3 regions of the Arthrobacter sp. TJ-238 genome follow, and region 2 is predicted to be linked to each of the others. Evidence: predicted binding sites of a transcription regulator. Region 2 holds the regulator's gene; each other region holds the start of a gene.
What was found. Region 2 encodes LexA, which represses DNA repair genes until DNA is damaged. Its sites were predicted from a motif close to TCGAACANNTGTTCGA; they were not measured.
Positions count from the first base shown of each region.

Region 1: ruvA (Holliday junction branch migration protein RuvA) is a predicted target of LexA. The motif match lies at 3,977-3,992, and genes of this name have one in related genera.
Region 3: imuA' (DnaE2-dependent mutagenesis accessory factor ImuA') is a predicted target of LexA. The motif match lies at 1,944-1,959, and genes of this name have one in related genera.

Region 1 is NZ_JBZCNH010000003.1:257,374-263,169, reverse strand. Features, by position in the region: gene AC4D2O_RS07355 (type 1 glutamine amidotransferase) at 1-307, opposite strand, end outside; gene AC4D2O_RS07350 (MurT ligase domain-containing protein) at 307-1,578, opposite strand; gene pdxT (pyridoxal 5'-phosphate synthase glutaminase subunit PdxT) at 1,692-2,504, shown strand; gene AC4D2O_RS07340 (YebC/PmpR family DNA-binding transcriptional regulator) at 2,507-3,265, shown strand; gene ruvC (crossover junction endodeoxyribonuclease RuvC) at 3,311-3,886, shown strand; gene ruvA (Holliday junction branch migration protein RuvA) at 4,043-4,672, shown strand; gene ruvB (Holliday junction branch migration DNA helicase RuvB) at 4,669-5,784, shown strand.
Region 2 is NZ_JBZCNH010000007.1:36,011-41,806, reverse strand. Features, by position in the region: gene AC4D2O_RS15260 (ATP-dependent DNA helicase) at 1-1,328, shown strand, start outside; gene lexA (transcriptional repressor LexA) at 1,399-2,106, opposite strand; gene AC4D2O_RS15250 (LysM peptidoglycan-binding domain-containing protein) at 2,496-3,074, shown strand; gene AC4D2O_RS15245 (histidinol-phosphate transaminase) at 3,158-4,252, shown strand; gene hisB (imidazoleglycerol-phosphate dehydratase HisB) at 4,396-5,013, shown strand; gene hisH (imidazole glycerol phosphate synthase subunit HisH) at 5,010-5,648, shown strand; gene AC4D2O_RS15230 (hypothetical protein) at 5,653-5,796, shown strand, end outside.
Region 3 is NZ_JBZCNH010000001.1:510,106-515,901, forward strand. Features, by position in the region: gene budC (meso-2,3-butanediol dehydrogenase) at 1-490, shown strand, start outside; gene AC4D2O_RS02470 (LysR substrate-binding domain-containing protein) at 626-1,324, opposite strand; gene AC4D2O_RS02475 (DUF5997 family protein) at 1,380-1,772, shown strand; gene imuA' (DnaE2-dependent mutagenesis accessory factor ImuA') at 1,970-2,791, shown strand; gene AC4D2O_RS02485 (DNA polymerase Y family protein) at 2,788-4,413, shown strand; gene AC4D2O_RS02490 (error-prone DNA polymerase) at 4,470-5,796, shown strand, end outside.

The DNA.
Region 1 (5,796 bases), on a different contig from region 2:
CCTCCGCCAGGTCGCGGAGCCTCGGGGCGATGGCCTGCAGGTCGTCCTGGATGACCACCTGACCGCTGTCCTGGCCACCGCCACCGATGATGATGTCGACGTCGTCCGGGAACGCGTCGCCAGCGTTGTGCTCGAGGATCTCCGCGCCGTAGCCGCGCCATGCGAGGCGGCGCTTGAGGACGAGCACGTTGCCGTAGTCGCCGTAGATGTTCATCTCCCGCGGGTACAGCTGCAGGATGCGCAGGGTCCCCTTCGAGGGGTCGGCGGGTGCCTCGCTCAGGGCGCCGGCGGAGGGGGCGTCGCTCATCAGGAGACAACCTCGACCTTCGTGATCTTGGAGAGCTCGCGGCGGACCGCGAGCATGGCCGTGTACGTGCAGAAGATCCGCTTGGGCCGGCCCTCGGACCCCCGGACGAACTGCTTCAGTGCCTCGGTGATGTCCGGCTCGACGGCGCCCACCCGGACGTCGTCGTACTTCAGCCGCAGCGCCATGTCGTAGGCGCGGACGCCGCTCACCATCTCCACACCGCCGAGGCCGAGCGAGTCGAAGTCGACGTCCCACAGCCAGGACATGTCGCGGCCGTCGGCGTAGTTGTCGTTGATCGCGATCATCGTCGCGCAGCCCGCGGGGTCGAAGGACTTCAGGCCGAGCCGGAAGCCGCTGGGGTTCTTGACGAGCACCAGCTCGAGCGCCTGGCCGTCGACCACGAGGCTCTCGCCGCGCCCGAAGGCGGGCTCCACGGCGGCCAGCGAGGAGAAGAGCCGCGCGGTGTCCGCCGCGCCGCCGAGGACGGCGCGCGCCGCCGCGAGAGCGGCCGCGGCGTTGAAGATGTTGTAGACGCCGCGCAGCCGCAGCTCGGTGTGCGTCGTGGTGCCGTCCACCTCGAAGGAAGCCGCGTTGCCGTCCACCGAGCGGAGGACGACGTCGGCCGCCAGCGCGGAGGCGGGCGCCGTACCTGCGGCGCCGCGCAGCTCGTCGTCGTTCGGGAAGGTGCTCCGCAGCGAGGCGTCGAGGCCGAAGTAGCTCACCTGCGTGGTCGGGAGGGAGGCGGCGAGGCCCGCCACGCGGGGGTCCTCCCGGTTCAGCACGACCGTCTCCGTGGTCGCCAGCGCGATGCGCTCGAGCAGGCGCGTGGTCGCGTCGATCTCGCCGAAGCGGTCCAGCTGGTCGCGGAGCACGTTCAGGAGGAGCGAGTACCGCGGCGGGACGAGCTTCACGAAGTGCACGGCATGCGCCTCGTCCAGCTCGAGGACGGCGACGTCGGCGTCGAGGCGGCCGCGCCAGTCGACGTCGCCGAGGAGGGCCGCCGCCACGCCGCGCGTGAAGTTGCTGCCGGTGCGGTTGGTGAACACCTTCAGGCCCTGACCCTCGAGCAGTTCCACGACCATCTTGGTGGTGGTGGTCTTGCCGTTCGTCCCGCTGACCACGACCACGCCGTGCGGGAGGGTGGACAGGGCGCGGCCCATGAAGCGAGGGTCGAGGCGCTCGACCACGAGGCCGGGAAGTGCGGAGCCGCCGCCGCGCAGGCGGGAGGCGATGCGCACGGCCTTGCCCACGAGGACTGGAAGGGGATTCATGCCTACAAATTATCGCAGGCGTGCGCGTCCTCCCGGGACGCGGCGGCGAGGCGCTGCTCACGCCGGTCCGCCCGGGCACCGCCGCACGGGCGGGAACGGCCTAGAATCGGGGGATGACCTCCCCGTTCTCGTCGGTGTCCCCACGCACGCCCGGTGTCCCGGAGGCAGCCGGTCCTGCCGCCCGGGCACCGGTACCCGCGCCGGCGGATCGCGGCGTCGTCGTCGGTGTGCTCGCGGTGCAGGGCGACGTGCGCGAGCACGTCGCGACCATCGAGTCCCTCGGCGGCCGCGCCGTGCCCGTGCGGCGGGCGTCGGAGCTCGCCGCGATCGACGGCCTGATCCTCCCCGGCGGCGAATCCACCACGATGGACAAGCTGACGCGCACCTTCGGCCTGGCCGGACCCCTGCGTGAGCTGATCGCCGGCGGGCTGCCCGTCTACGGATCGTGCGCCGGCATGATCCTGCTCTCCGACGTGATCGCCGATCCGTCGACCGACCGGGACGGCAACCCCCAGCAGACCCTCGGCGGGCTCGACATGGTGGTGCGGCGCAATGCCTTCGGCCGCCAGCGCGAATCCTTCGAGACCGACCTCCCCTTCGCCGGCCTCGCGACGACCGGGCCGGTCGCCGCGGAGGAACCCGTGCGCGCCGTGTTCATCCGCGCACCGTGGGTGGAGAAGGTGGGAGCCGACGTCGAGGTGCTGGCCCAGGTGCCGGCCGCCGAGACGCCGCAGGCGGGCCCCGCCGCCGGCGTCCCCGGCCGCGATCCACAGGGTACCGGTGCATCCGGAGCCGACTTGGAGCCGGTCGGTAGAATCGTCGCAGTGCGTTCAGGGAACCTGCTGGCCACGAGTTTCCACCCGGAAGTCACCGGGGAGCGGCGGGTCCACGAACTCTTTATCCGGATGATCAGAGGAGAAGCGTAAGCATGTCGGGGCACTCCAAATGGGCAACAACCAAGCACAAGAAAGCTGCGATCGACGCCAAGCGCGCGAAGTCCTTCGCCAAGCTGATCAAGAACATCGAGGTCGCCGCGCGGGCCGGCGGCGCCGACGTCGCGGGTAACCCCGGCCTCGAACTGGCCGTCTCCAAGGCCAAGAAGACCTCCGTGCCCATCGACAACATCAACCGCGCGGTGAAGCGCGGAGCGGGCCTGCTCGGCGAGGCCGTCGACTACCAGACGATCATGTACGAGGCGCGCGGCCCCCAGGGCTCGGCCCTGCTGATCGAGTGCCTGACGGACAACAAGAACCGTGCCGCCTCCGAGGTGCGCCTCGGCATCTCCCGCAACGGCGGCACGATCGCCGACCCGGGTTCCGTGGCGTACCTGTTCGCGCGGAAGGGCGTCGTGACGCTGCCGAAGAACGGCCTCACCGAGGACGAACTGCTGATGTCCGTCCTCGACGCCGGCGCGGACGAGGTGAAGGAATCGACCGAGTCGTTCGAGATCGTCTCCGAGCCGCAGGACCTGCGGGCCGTGGTCGCCGCGCTCGACGAGAGCAGCATCGAGTACGAGACCGACGACGTCGAGTTCGTCCCGTCCATGCAGGTGGACCTCGACGCGGACGGTGCGCGGAAGTTCCTGAAGCTCGTGGACGCGCTGGAGGAGCTCGACGACGTCCAGAACGTCTACTCCAACGCGCACCTCCCGGACGACGTCCTGGCGGAGCTCGAGAACGACGACTGACATCGCGCCGCTGCACATCCCGGGGCGCCCGGCACGGCTAGCGCCATGACCTACCGCGTCATGGGCGTCGATCCCGGCCTCACGCGGTGCGGGCTCGCCGTCGTCGACATCGAACCGAACCGCCGCTCCACGCTCGTCGCCGTCGGCGTCGTGGGGACCGAGGCCGGCAGGAGCCTCGACGAGCGGCTGCTGGTCATCTCCGAGGCCGTGGACTCGTGGCTGGACCTGCACCAGCCCCAGGTCCTCGCCGTCGAACGCGTCTTCAGCCAGCTCAACGTCAGCACCGTCATGGGCACGGCGCAGGCGTCCGGCGTCGTGATCGTGTCCGCGGCGCGGCGCGGCATCCCGGTGGCCCTGCATACGCCCACCGAGGTGAAGGCCGCCGTCACCGGCAACGGCCAGGCGGACAAGGTCGCGGTCACCAAGATGGTGACGAAGATCCTCCGGCTCGAGACCGCCCCCCGTCCGGCCGACGCCGCCGACGCCCTGGCCCTCGCCATCACGCACGCCTGGCGCAGGGGAGTGGGTGTCCAGGGTGCGGCTGCGTCGGCTGCGGGGGGATCCATCACCCCCGCGCAGCGCATCTGGGCCGAGGCGGAGGCGCGGGCCCGACGGCGGTAGCGCCGACGTCGGGACCTGTCCGAGGCCGTCCGCGCACATTCCCCGTGTGGCGACTCGATCGAACGGCGCCACGCCGGTACCGTTAGACATTAGAACGTATGTTCGACGCCGGGCGACCGCCCGGCCGACCCCTCAGCATCTGCCCTGGAGCACCTCATGATCAGTTCCCTGCGCGGGACAGTGACCCACGTGGGCCTGCACTCCGCCGTCCTCGACGTCAACGGCTTCGGCATGCAGGTCCAGGCGACGCCGCAGACGCTCGCCGGGCTGCGCGTGGGGGAGCAGGCGTCCATCGCCACCGCGATGATCGTGCGTGAGGACTCCATGACGCTCTTCGGGTTCGAGGACGCCGACCAGCGCGAGGTCTTCGAGACACTCCTGGCCGTCAGCGGCGTCGGCCCCCGCCTCGCCCTCGCCGTCCTCGCCGTGCACGCACCGGACGCCATCCGGATCGCGGCGTCGTCGGGCGACGACAAGGCCTTCAGCAAGGTACCGGGCATCGGCCCGAAGGGCGCACGGCGCATCGTGCTCGAACTCGCCGGGAAGCTCGTGCCCCTGGAGGCGAAGCCCGGCGTGCCGGCCCGGACCTGGCAGGGGCAGGTCCTCACCGCCATGATGGGCCTCGGCTGGTCCGAGAAGGACGCCGGCGCGGCGATCGACGCCGCCGTCGCCGAGGCACCCGAGGTGGCAGCGACCGGTGACGTGGGCCAGATCCTGAAGCTCACGCTGCGCAGGCTCGGCCAGGACGGCGCACGGAGCTCGGCCCGGACGAGGGTGGGATCATGACGGACAAGCAGCCCGAGGACGCGCCGCTCGTCGCCCCGGCCGCGGATCCCGAGGACCGCGCCGTCGAGGCGGCGCTCCGCCCCAAGAACCTCGACGACTTCGTGGGGCAGAAGCGGGTGCGCCGCCAGCTCTCGCTCGTCCTCGAGGCCTCCCGCCTGCGCGGCCGCAGCGCCGACCACGTGCTGCTCTCCGGGCCGCCCGGGCTGGGCAAGACGACGCTCGCCATGATCATCGCGGCGGAGATGAACGCCCCGCTCCGCATCACCTCGGGGCCGGCGATCCAGCACGCGGGCGACCTCGCGGCGATCCTCTCCTCCCTGACAGAGGGCGAGGTGCTCTTCCTCGACGAGATCCACCGCATGTCCCGGCCCGCCGAGGAGATGCTCTACATGGCCATGGAGGACTTCCGGGTCGACATCATCGTGGGCAAGGGCCCGGGCGCGACGGCGATCCCCCTCGAGCTGCCGCCCTTCACCCTCGTCGGAGCCACGACCCGCGCGGGGCTCCTGCCCGGCCCGCTCCGCGACCGCTTCGGCTTCACCGGGCACCTCGAGTTCTACTCTACGGAGGAACTCGAACTCGTGCTCCGGCGCTCGGCCATGCTCATGGACATGAAGGTGAACTCGGCGGCCTTCGCCGAGATCGCCGGCCGGTCCCGGGGCACGCCGCGTATCGCCAATCGGCTGCTGCGCCGCGTCCGGGACTGGGCGCTCGTGCACGGCATCGACCTCATCGACGCCCGCACCGCGAGTGCCGCACTCGACATGTACGAGGTGGACGCGCGCGGCCTCGACCGACTAGACCGCTCCGTCCTGACCGCGCTCATCACCAAGTTCAACGGCGGGCCGGTGGGGCTGTCGACGCTCGCGATCGCAGTGGGGGAGGAGCCCGAGACGGTCGAGACCGTCGCCGAGCCCTACCTGGTGCGCGAGGGGATGCTCGGGCGGACACCGCGCGGACGGATCGCGACAGCGGCCGCCTGGAAGCACCTCGGCCTCGAGATGCCGCCGAACGTCGCGGCGGCGATGCCCGAGGACCTCTTCTCCGTGGCCCCCGAATCGCTGCTGGACACCGAATCCGTGCTTGACAGTTGGGCGCAACCGGACTCCTGACGCGCCGGACGC
Region 2 (5,796 bases):
TGCTCGCCATCAGTGCGTTCGAGGGGCTCGCCGTGCTGCCCGAGTACGACGTCGTCGTGATCGACGAAGCCCACGAGCTGCACGACCGCGTCACCGGGGCAGTGTCCGGGCAGCTCTCCGCCTCGATGGTGGGCGCAGCCTCCACGGCTCTGCGCCGCCACGCCTCGATCGGCACCGCCGGCCTCGACACCGCAGCGTCCGCCTTCGAGGCTGCGTCGGAGCTCGTCCCCTCCGGGCTCCTGCCCGGCGGCCTGCCGGAGGACCTCGAGCAGTCGCTGGAGCAGGTCCGTGACGCCGCGCGGGCCGCGCTGTCCGACACGAAGACCGACGGCAAGTCGGAGGCCGACGCCGACGGCGGGCGGCAGGTGGCCCGCTCGCGCGCCACCCTGGTCTTCGACCTCGCGGAGCGGATCCTCTCGGCCGCCGCCGCCGGAGAGGTGGTCTGGGCGTCCCGCCCCAGCACATTCACGCCCGGCTCCGGCTACGCCCAGCCGGACGAGGCCGCGCCGGCCACGCTCAACGTCGCGCCGCTGTCCGTCGCGGCACGCCTGCGGGAGGGCCTGTTCGAGGACCACACCGTGATCCTCACCTCCGCGACGCTCGCCATCGGCGCCGAGTTCGGTCCGGTCGCGGGATCGCTGGGCCTGAGCGGACCGGGCGCGCCCGCGTGGACCGGTATCGACGTCGGCAGCCCGTTCGACTACCCCCGGCAGGGCGTGCTGTACGTGGCGAAGGACCTGCCGAAACCGGAGCGGGGTACCTCCGATGCGCAGCTGAAGGAGCTGCTGGCGCTCCTGAAGGCCTCCCGCGGGGGTGCGCTCGGGCTGTTCTCCTCCCGGCGGGCCGCCGAGGAGGCAGCGGAGGCCCTGCGCCCGCAGGTCGACTTCGAGATCCTCTGCCAGGGCGAGTCCTCGCTCAGCGGCCTCGTGGACAGGTTCGCCGCCGAACCGGATACCTGTCTGTTCGGCACGATGTCACTGTGGCAGGGCGTGGACGTGCCCGGTGCCTCGTGCCGCCTCGTGGTGATCGACCGCATCCCCTTCCCGCGACCCGACGATCCCCTGATGACCGCGCGCACGCGGGCGGTCGCACGGAACGGCGGCAACGGCTTCATGAGCGTCTCCGCCACCCATGCCGCGGTGCGACTGGCGCAGGGGGCGGGCCGGCTCATCCGCTCGGCGGGGGACCGGGGTGTCGTCGCCGTGCTCGACAGCCGCCTTGCCACGGCCCGCTACGGCGGTTTCCTCCGCGCCGCGCTGCCGCCGTTCTGGGCGACGACCGACAGGGCCACGGTCACCGGGATCCTCGAACGGCTCTCCGCCCGCTGACACGCCTGCCCCGGGGTACGCGAAGGGCGCCGCAGTCCGGGACTGCGGCGCCCTCCGGGGAAGCGGGCCGCTAGAGCGCGCGCATCACCGAGACGACCTTGCCCATGATGCTGGCGTGGTCGCCGAGGATGGGCTCGTAGCGCGTGTTCTGAGGCAGGAGCCAGGTGTGGCCGTCACGCTGGCGGAAGGTCTTCACGGTGGCTTCGTCGTCGAGCAGGGCCGCGACGATGTCGCCGTTCTGTGCGCTCTGCTGCTTGCGGACCACCACCCAGTCGCCGTCGCAGATCGCGGCGTCGACCATCGAGTCGCCGGAGACCCGGAGCATGAAGAGCTCGCCGTGGCCCACGAGCTGCCGGGGGAGGGGCATGACGTCCTCCACCACCTGGTCCGCGAGGATGGGACCGCCCGCTGCGATGCGGCCCACGAGCGGTACCAGTGCCGTGTCCACCGCGACGCGGTGCTCACCGGAGGACTTCCGCTCCGGTGCTCCGTCCGTGCCCGCCGGCGCCTCCGGAGGCAGTGTGAGCGGCAGCAGGACCTCCATGGCGCGGGGGCGCTTGGGATCGCGCCGGAGATAGCCGAGCCGCTCCAGCTGTGACAGCTGGTGCGTCACGCTCGAGAGGCTCGCGAGGCCCACCGTGTCGCCGATCTCACGCATCGACGGCGGGTACCCCTTGTCCGCGATCGAACGCTGGATGGTCTCGAGGATCGTCAGCTGGCGCGCCGTCAGCCCCTTGGACACCGAACGGCCGCGGGGACGGCCGCGACCGGCCGAGATGGGAACGGCGTCCGCCGGCACCTCGGCCGTGTTCGATTCCGGCCGGTCCGTCCGTGTTGGTTCCGCCACTGTTGCGCCTTTCGCCCTGGACTGGAGATCCCGTTGTGCCCGCCTGCCGCCCCCCGCCTGCGCGGGAAGCGGTTCTGTCAGTGGCGGGTGATTGCCTGAGGTATGTCGACGCCGTGCCTGCCGCTCTGTAGCAGCCGGTGCCGTCGATGCCCTGCCCTGTTCACGCTAGGGCAGACGGTGGGGCTTTTCAAACATATGTTCGAGCGAGTCTCGACAACGGTCGTCGGTCAGTGCTAGAAATAGGCTCAGATAAATTAGAACACGCGTTCGAAACAGGAGTCCAGCCCTGATCGGCTATTCGAAGGGAAAGAGGCTAGGCAATGGCTGAAGCACCCGCACTGCACGGCAGCACGGCGCTATGGGCGCTGACCCCCACCCGCGGCGAGGGACGCCTGCGTCTCGTCCGCCCGACGACACCGGAGCGCACCGCGACGGCCCGTCCGCGCGTACCCCGACCATCCCGCACGGCGACAGCACCCTCGATCTCCGCCCACGCCTTCCTGCAGCCCCGGACCGCCCTGCAGCCTCCTGCATCCACGCAGCCCCGTACCTCCACGCAGCCCCGTACCTCCACGCAGCGGAGTGCGGAGCGCCCCCTGACGCTGACGCGGCGCGGTCGGTTCGTCCTGGTCGGCCTGCCGATCGCGCTCGGCGTGGCGGCGCTCATCCTCCTCGGCGCCTTCCTCACCTCGCAGGCGCAGGCCGGGGAGTCGCTGCCCGCGCCGTCGTCGACCGTCGAGGTGAGCGTCGCGGCGGGGGAGTCCCTCTGGGACCTCGCCGTCCGGTACGCACCGGAGCGCGATCCCCGCGACGTCGTCGCGGAGATGGTCGAGCTCAACGACCTCCGCGGCTCCGTCGTCCAGGCCGGGCAGACAGTCGCGATCCCCGCGGCGGGCTAGGCACGCGGCACCCGGCGGTGGCAATCGTCGTCATCCGGTGCCGTCCGTTCGCCGCTGCAGCCGGCATCGCTTAAACTCGTGAGGTGCCCTCCTCCGTCGACGCCCTCGCAAACCTCCCGCTGCGTGACGACCTCGTGGGGCTGCACCCCTACGGCGCCCCCCAGCTGGACGTCCCGATCCTCCTGAACGTCAACGAGAACACGCACGGCGTCCCCGACGACGTGCACGCGGCCATCGTGGAGGCCGTCGCCCGGGCCACGCAGGGGCTGAACCGCTACCCGGACCGCGAATTCACCGAACTCCGGAAGAACCTCGCCGACTACCTCGGCCACGGCCTCACCCCCGACCAGCTCTGGGCGGCCAACGGCTCCAACGAGGTCCTGCAGCAGGTCCTCCAGGCCTTCGGCGGACCGGGGCGGACGGCGATCGGATTCCCGCCCACCTATTCCATGTACCCGCTGCTGGCCAGCGGCACGGGCACGCGCTACGTCACGGCGGAGCGCGGGGCCGCCTACGCCATGACGCCCGAGGCCACGGCCCGGGCGGTCCGCGAGTCCGGCGCGAACATCGTCTTCCTGTGCTCGCCGAACAACCCCACCGGCACGGCCCTGGGTCTCGACGTCATCGAGGCCGCCTACGACGCCGGCGAGGCCGCCCGCGCCATCATCATCGTCGACGAGGCGTACGGGGAGTTCGCGCAGCAGGGCACGCCGAGCGCGCTCACGCTGCTGCCCGGGCGCCCGCGGCTGCTCGTGTCCCGCACCATGAGCAAGGCCTTCGCCCTCGCCGGAGCCAGGATCGGCTACCTCGCGGCCGCGCCCGAGATCACCGACGCCCTGCGGCTGGTGCGCCTGCCGTACCACCTGTCCGCCATCACGCAGGCCGCGGCCAACGCCGCGCTCACGCACGCGGACACGCTGCTGTCCAACGTCGAGGCGATCAAGGTGCAGCGCGACCGCATCGTGAGGGAACTGGAGGGGCTCGGCCTGTCGCCGGCACCGTCGGATGCGAACTTCGTGTTCTTCTCCGGCCTCGATGATCCGCATCGCGTCTGGGAGGGACTGCTGGAGGCCGGGGTCCTCATCCGCGACGTCGGCATCCCCGGGTCACTGCGGGTCACAGCGGGAACAGAACACGAGACCACGGTGTTCCTCTCGGCGTTGACGAAGCTGCTCTAGCCCGCTCCAGCCCGCATGGAGCATCGTCCCGCACGCGAGTCTCCTAGACTTGGGGGCGGTCCCGCACCTCACCGTGCATCGTCCCCAGCCACCGCCGAACCCCGATCGGCGCCGGATGCCCGGCACCGCACAGAAGGAATGCAATGACAGTTGATGCCGCCCGCGGCCGCACGGCCCGGATCGAACGCGTCACGAGCGAGTCCAGCGTCGTCGTCGAGCTCGACCTCGACGGCACCGGGGTGTCCTCGATCGACACCACGGTGCCCTTCTACGACCACATGCTCACCGCCCTGTCGAAGCACTCGCTCATCGACCTCGCCATCACGTCCTCCGGGGACACGCACATCGACGTCCACCACACGGTCGAGGACACCGCGATCGCCATCGGGGAGGCGCTCCGCATCGCCCTCGGCACGAAGGCCGGCATCCGCCGCTTCGGCGAGGCCACGGTCCCGCTGGACGAAGCCCTCGCGAACGCCGTCGTCGACATCTCGGGACGCCCGTACCTCGTGCACGGCGGCGAACCGGCGGGCCAGGAGTACCACCTCATCGGCGGCCACTTCACGGGATCGCTCACCCGGCACGTGCTGGAGGCCATCGCGCTGCACGCGCAGATCTGCCTGCACGTCACCGTCCTCGCCGGCCGCGACCCGCACCACATCGTCGAGGCCCAGTTCAAGGCCCTTGCCCGGGCGCTCCGTGCCGCTGTGGAACCCGATCCCCGGGTCGAGGGCATCCCCTCCACGAAGGGAGCGCTGTGAGCCCGCGTACCGTGACCGTGCTCGACTACGGCTCGGGCAACGTCCGCTCCGTCGTCCGCGCCCTCGAACACGTGGGAGCCGACGTCGTACTGAGCGCCAAGCCCGACGACGTCCTCACCGCCGACGGCCTGCTGGTCCCGGGCGTGGGCGCGTTCGCCGCCGTCATGAAGGGGCTCAAGGACGTCGACGCGCTGCGCATGATCGGCCGGCGCGTGGCCGGCGGCCGCCCCGTCCTCGGGATCTGCGTGGGACTCCAGGTGCTCTTCGACGAGGGCGTGGAGCACGGCGTGCGCACGCCGGGCATGGGCGAATGGCCCGGCACGGTCGAGCGGCTCCAGGCCGACGTCGTACCGCACATGGGCTGGAACACCGTGGAGGCCCCCGCGGACACCGTCCTGTTCGACGGCATCGGGGACGAGCGCTTCTACTTCGTGCACTCCTACGGCGTCCAGGACTGGTCCTTCGACGTCACCCAGCCCGCCATGAAGCCCCCGCAGGTCACCTGGTCCCACCACGGCGGGCCCTTCATCGCCGCGGTCGAGAACGGCCCGCTCAGCGCCACGCAGTTCCACCCCGAGAAGTCGGGCGACGCCGGAGCGCAGCTGCTGCGGAACTGGATCGAGGGCCTGCGGTGAACCGGTGCTGAGCCTCGTGCTCATGGGAGCCGCCGGCCTCCTCATCGGCGGCGCGTACTCCCTGCGCAGCCAGGACTTCCCGCGCTGGGTATGGATCGCCTTCCTCACGCTGGCGGGCCTCTCGCTCTTCGCCGCCTACCTCTTCACC
Region 3 (5,796 bases), on a different contig from region 2:
CACCCAGGGCACCGTCCAGGACACGACCGTCGAGGACTGGCACCGCGTCATCGACACCGACCTCTCCGGCGTGTTCTACGGGACGAAGGCGGCCCTGGAGTACCTGGTGGAGAGCAAGGGGTGCATCGTCAACGTCTCCTCCGTCTCCGGCCTGGCCGCGGACTGGCGCATGAGCGCCTACAACGCGGCCAAGGGCGGGGTCAGCAACTTCACCCGCGCGGTCGCCCTGGACCACGGCAAGGACGGCGTGCGGGTCAACGCCGTCGCCCCCGGTTTCATCTGGACGGACCTCACGAGCGATGACGGCGAGCCGCACGAGCTCTCCGACGAGTTCGCCGCGCGCATCGCGCTCGGGCGCGGCGGCCTGCCGGAGGAGGTCGCCGCCGCCATCACCTTCCTCGCGAGCGACGACGCGCGCTTCATCACCGGCGTGGTGCTCCCCGTGGACGGCGGCACGATGGCCAGCAACGGGCAGCCGGCCCAGGCCTGAGAGGTCCACGACGTCCGGTACGACCCGTCGGCCCGGCGCTGCAGCAGCGCCGCGAGCGAACGGCCCACGGTGCGGCCGGAGAAGATGCACCCACCGAGGAAGGTCCCTTCTGCACCGCCGCTTCGGCATGGGACGTCAGCGCCGCTTGCCCCGCGTGCCGGACGGGCGGGCCGGTTTCCCCTGCTGCTTCCCCTGCTGCTTCGCCGGCTGCTGTTTCCCGGCCGCGGCCTTCTTCGCTGCCGCCTTCTGCGACGCGCTCTTCTTCGGTGCCTCGCGCTGCGAGGGCTGCCGCGAGCTCTGGGCCGTCCGTCCGCGGACGATGCCGATGAACTCCTCGACGTCGTCGGACTCGTCCTCCATCCGCCAGGCGATGCCGATCGTGGTGACGGGCAGGCCGGGGACGGGCCGGTGCACGGCGTCCTTCCGCGCGTACAGGCGGGCCAGGGACATCGGCAGGACCACGACGCCGGCACCCGAGGCCGCCACCTCCACTGCCGTCCTCGGGCCACCGCACCCGACGACGTCGAGCAGGGTCTCCCCCTCGAGCTCCTCGAGCGGCACGTCCTCGTAGAGCGAGAGCTCGTTCTCCCGCGACATGACGGCCACGGGCTGTTCCTCGTAGAGGGGGATCAGGTGGAGCCCGGTGCGGTCCACGGGCAACCGCACGAAGACGACGTCGTCGGAGGCGTCCCGGAGCGCCGCCAGGGCGTCGTCGTGCTGGTGGAGCTCCAGGGGGATCTCCGGATGCCGCTCGCGCCACCGGGCCACCCACTTGCCCGGCGTGACACCCGGGACGAAGCCGACGGACAGGATTCGGGGCTGGTCGGCGGGCACCTCCTCACAGTAGCGCCTGCCCCTCCGCCGCGGACGTGGCCGTTAAGCTGGGACCATGAATCCCCCGAAGACCCCCCAGACCCTGAAGCCCGCCACCGCGGCAAAGAAACTGGGCATCTACCTGCCCGCCGCCCCCCAGGGCTTCCAGGAGACCGAGCTGACGCGTGCGGAGTTCAACGAGCTGCAGCAGACCCCGCCCGAGTGGCTCGCCGAGTTGCGCCGCACCGGCCCGCACCCACGCCCCGTCGTCGCCCAGAAGCTCGGCATCTCCATCAGCGGGCTGGCCCGCGGCGGGATCACCGACCCCCTGACGAGCGAGCAGATCACCGCCCTGCTGCAGGATCCGCCCGCCTGGCTGGTCGCCGAGAGGTCCACGCAGGCCGCGGTCCGCGCTGAGGCCGCACGGGTCAAGGAGCGCGACACCGCGCGCAAGGAGACCGACGCCTGAGGTGGATTCCTCCGGGCTGCCCAGCCGCCCGATCTCCGCGGACTGCCCGATCTCCTGGAGCTGCCGGAGGACTTCGCACGGGCGAAGGGCACACCGGCATCGGGTCCTGATTGGGCGTTCTCAATACCACAGGAGAGGCGGTTTCCTGCGCCGACACGCCGATTGACTTAATCGAACACGTATTCGAATATTAGGGAGTGACACCTCCAGCCGCCGGCCATTCCCTCGCATGGGATGAGCCTTCCCCCGACTCCGAGGACACACACCACCCGAACCCCGCCGACCGCCGGGGAGCGTCCACGGCGGATGTCACCCTCGGCCTCCAGGCCCGCATCAACAGCATGCAGGCCCGCAAGCTCGATTCCCGCCTACTGCCCACGGTCCCTGCCCTCGCGCGGATCCTGCCCGGCGGGGGCCTCCAGTCCGGCGGCTCCTACACCGTCCGGAACTCGACCTTCCTCGCCATGGCCCTGCTCGCCGGTCCTTCCGCGACCGGCGCGTGGTGCAGCGTGGTCGGTATGCCGGACTTCAGCGTGGAGGCGGCGCAGGGTTTCGGGATCAACCTCGAACGCCTCATCCTGGTCCCCGATCCCGGGCCTCAGTGGCTCACGGTCACGGCGGCACTCGTGGACGTCGTCTCGATCGTCCTGACCCGCTCACCGGAACACCTCGCCCCCACCGAATGGGCCCGCCTCAGGGCGAGGCTGCGCCAGCGCGGCTCGGCCCTGATCACCCTCGGCAACTGGAAGCAGAGCGACTCCACGATCGGCGTGGCCGAGAGCGCGTGGGAGGGGCTCGGCGCGGGAACGGGCCACCTCCGGGCGCGCTCCATGAAGATCACCGCCACCCAGCCCTCGGGGCGGCTCCGCCACGCCTATGTGGGACTCGCCGACCTGCAGGGGACCCCTGCGGGCACCACGTTCCCGGGCACCACGCACCAGCATCTGCAGCACGACGCCCCGAACGCGGCCGGGGCGGCCGGGACCCTGTTCGAGCCCCGGCTCATGAAATCCTCATGACGTCCCCGCCGGCCACGCCCACGGAGCCCGCGGAACCCACGGAGCCCGTTCCTGCCACCCGGACCATGGTGCTCTGGTGCCCCGACTGGCCCATCACGGCGGCGCTGCGCGAGCACGCGCTGCCCGCCGAGACTCCGCTCGTCCTCGTGGACCGCGGGGAGGTCTTCGCGTCCTCCCCGGCGGCCCGGGAGGACGGCGTGAAGCGCGGGCTGCGTATCCGCGAGGCCCAGGCCCGCTGCACAGGGCTCATGGCCCTCCCGTACGACCCGTCGCTCGACGAGCGCACCTTCGAGCCCGTGACCGCGGCCGTGGAGGCCATCCTGCCCGGCGTGCAGGTACTCCGCCCGGGACTGTGCGCCATCAGGGTCAAGGGCCCTGCACGCTACTACGGGAGCGAGCGCAACGCCGCAGCCGTGGTCCAGCAGACGCTGGCCGCCATCGGCCTCACCGACGTGCGGATCGGCATCGCGGACGGGCCGTTCGCCGCCGAGCAGGCGGCCCGGGCCACCGACCAGCTGGACGACGACGTCGAGCAGCTGGTCGTCATCCCGCCGGGCGGCTCGCCCTGGTTCCTCGGCAGCTACCCCCTGGAGGTCCTCGAGCAGCCCGGACTCGCCGTACTGCTCAAACGCCTCGGCATCCGCTCCCTCGGCGACTTCGCGGCGCTCAAGGCCTCCGATGTCCGCAACCGCTTCGGCATCGAGGGGGCCATCGCCCACCGCCAGGCCAGCGGACTCGACCACCGGAGCGTGGTGGCCCGGACACCCCCGCCCCACCTCGACACCATCGCCGATTTCGAGCCGCCCCTCGCCCGTATCGACCAGCTCGCCTTCGCCCTCAGGGCCCGGGCAGGCGAGTTCGTCGACACGCTGCGCGAGGCCGGGCTCGTCTGCACGGCGCTGCAGGTCTCGCTGCACACGGAAGCGGGCGAGACGTCCGCGCGCCGGTGGCAGCACCCGCGCTGGTTCGACGCCGACGACGTCGTGGACCGCGTGCGCTGGCAGCTCCAGGGCACCAACGCCTCCGACCACGGACTCACCTCGGGCATCACCCGGGTCCACCTCGTCCCGGACATCGTCGAGGACCTCGGCGACCACGCGGACGGGCTCTGGGGGACGGGACCGGACGAGGGGATCCACCACGGGCTGGCCCGTGTGCAGAGCATGCTGGGTCACGGCGCCGTACTCACCGCCATCATCGCGGGAGGACGTCTCCTGGCGGACCGCCGCGTGTACATCCCGTGGGGGGACGCCCCGGCGGGCCGGTCCGCGAAAGTTCCGGCGAAGGACCGCGACCAGCCCTGGCCCGGCCGGCTGCCCGGCCCCGCCCCCGCCACCGTGTTCGCCGAGCCCGTACCCGCCGCCGTCGTCGACACGCACGGCAACCCGGTGGACGTGGACCCGCGCGGCCTCCTGAGCGCCGATCCGGCCTTCTTCAGCGCGGGGCCCGACGACGGCCGCCGGGCCGTGCACTCCTGGGCCGGCCCCTGGCCGATCAACGAACGCTGGTGGGACCCGAAGGGGCGCGTGCTCAACCGCTTCCAGCTGGTGGACCACTCGGGATCCGCCTGGTTGCTGCTGCTCGAGGACCACGCGTGGTGGCTGGAGGCCGGCTACGACTGACGGCGGGACCCCGCCACCCGCGACAACTACAGGACATCCAGACAGGGAGGGACGCCATGGGCTGGAACAATCCACCGATCCCCTGGTCGGATTTCGAACGGAACCTCTCGGCCACCCGGCCCGGAGCGCCGCCCCTCGGGGCCGACGGCGGCGACAGCCCCGCCTGGTCCCGGAAGCGCCGGCCCTACACGGCTCCCGCGGAGGCCTCCGCCCCGGAGGGTCCGGTGGTGCCGTACGCCGAACTGCACGTCCACTCCAACTTCAGCTTCCTCGACGGCGCGTCGAGCCCCGAGCACCTCGCCGAGGAGGCCCGGCGGCTCGGCCTCACCGGTATGGCCCTGACCGACCACGACGGCCTGTACGGTGCGGTGCACTTCGCGGAGGCCGCCGAGAAGTACCCGGGCTTCTCGACCCTGTACGGCACGGAGCTGTCCCTCGGCCTGTCCAAGCCGCAGAACGGCGAAGCCGACCCGGAAGGGCGGCACCTGCTGGTCCTCGCCCGCGGATCGGCCGGCTACCACCGCCTGTCCACTGCCATCACCGAGGCCCAGCTCGCCGCCGACGCCGAGAAGGGCAAGCCCCGCTACGGCCTGGAGCGCCTGGCCGGGCATGCCGCCGGGCAGTGGCTGATCCTCACGGGCTGCCGGAAGGGGGAGGTCCGCTCGGCGCTGGTCTCGGACGGGGAGGCGGCGGCCGAGGCCGAGCTGCGGGTGCTCGTGGACCTGTTCGGCCGGGACTCGGTCGCCGTCGAGCTCATCAACCAGGGCAACCCGCTCGACACCGCCCACAACGACGCCCTGGCGGCCCTCGCGGCCCGCCTGGACCTGCCCACTGTGGCGACCAACAACGTGCACTACGCGACACCGAAGCAGCACCGCCTCGCCTCGGCCCTGGCTGCCGTCCGGGCCCGCCGGAGCCTGGACCAGATGGACGGCTGGTTGCCCGCGGCCGGTGCCGCGCACCTACGCAGCGGCGCGGAGATGGCGCGGCGGTTCAGGGGCTACCCCGGCGCGGTGGAGCGCACCGTGGACATCGCCGCCGATCTCGCCTTCACCCTCCGGAGCGTCAAGCCGGGACTACCGAACATCGACCTCCCGGAGGGTCACACCCAGATGAGCTATCTCCGTGAACTCGTCCGGCAGGGCGCCGACAGGCTCTACGGGGGCAGGGAGGATGTCCGCGAGCGGATCGAACGCGAACTGGAGGTGATCGAGGACAAGAATTTCCCCGGGTACTTCCTGATCGTCCACGACCTCGTGCACTACGCGCGCCGCAACGGGATCCTGTGCCAGGGGCGGGGGTCGGCGGCCAACTCGGCGGTCTGCTACCTGCTCGGGATCACGGCCGTCGATTCCATCAAGTACCAGCTGCCCTTCGAACGGT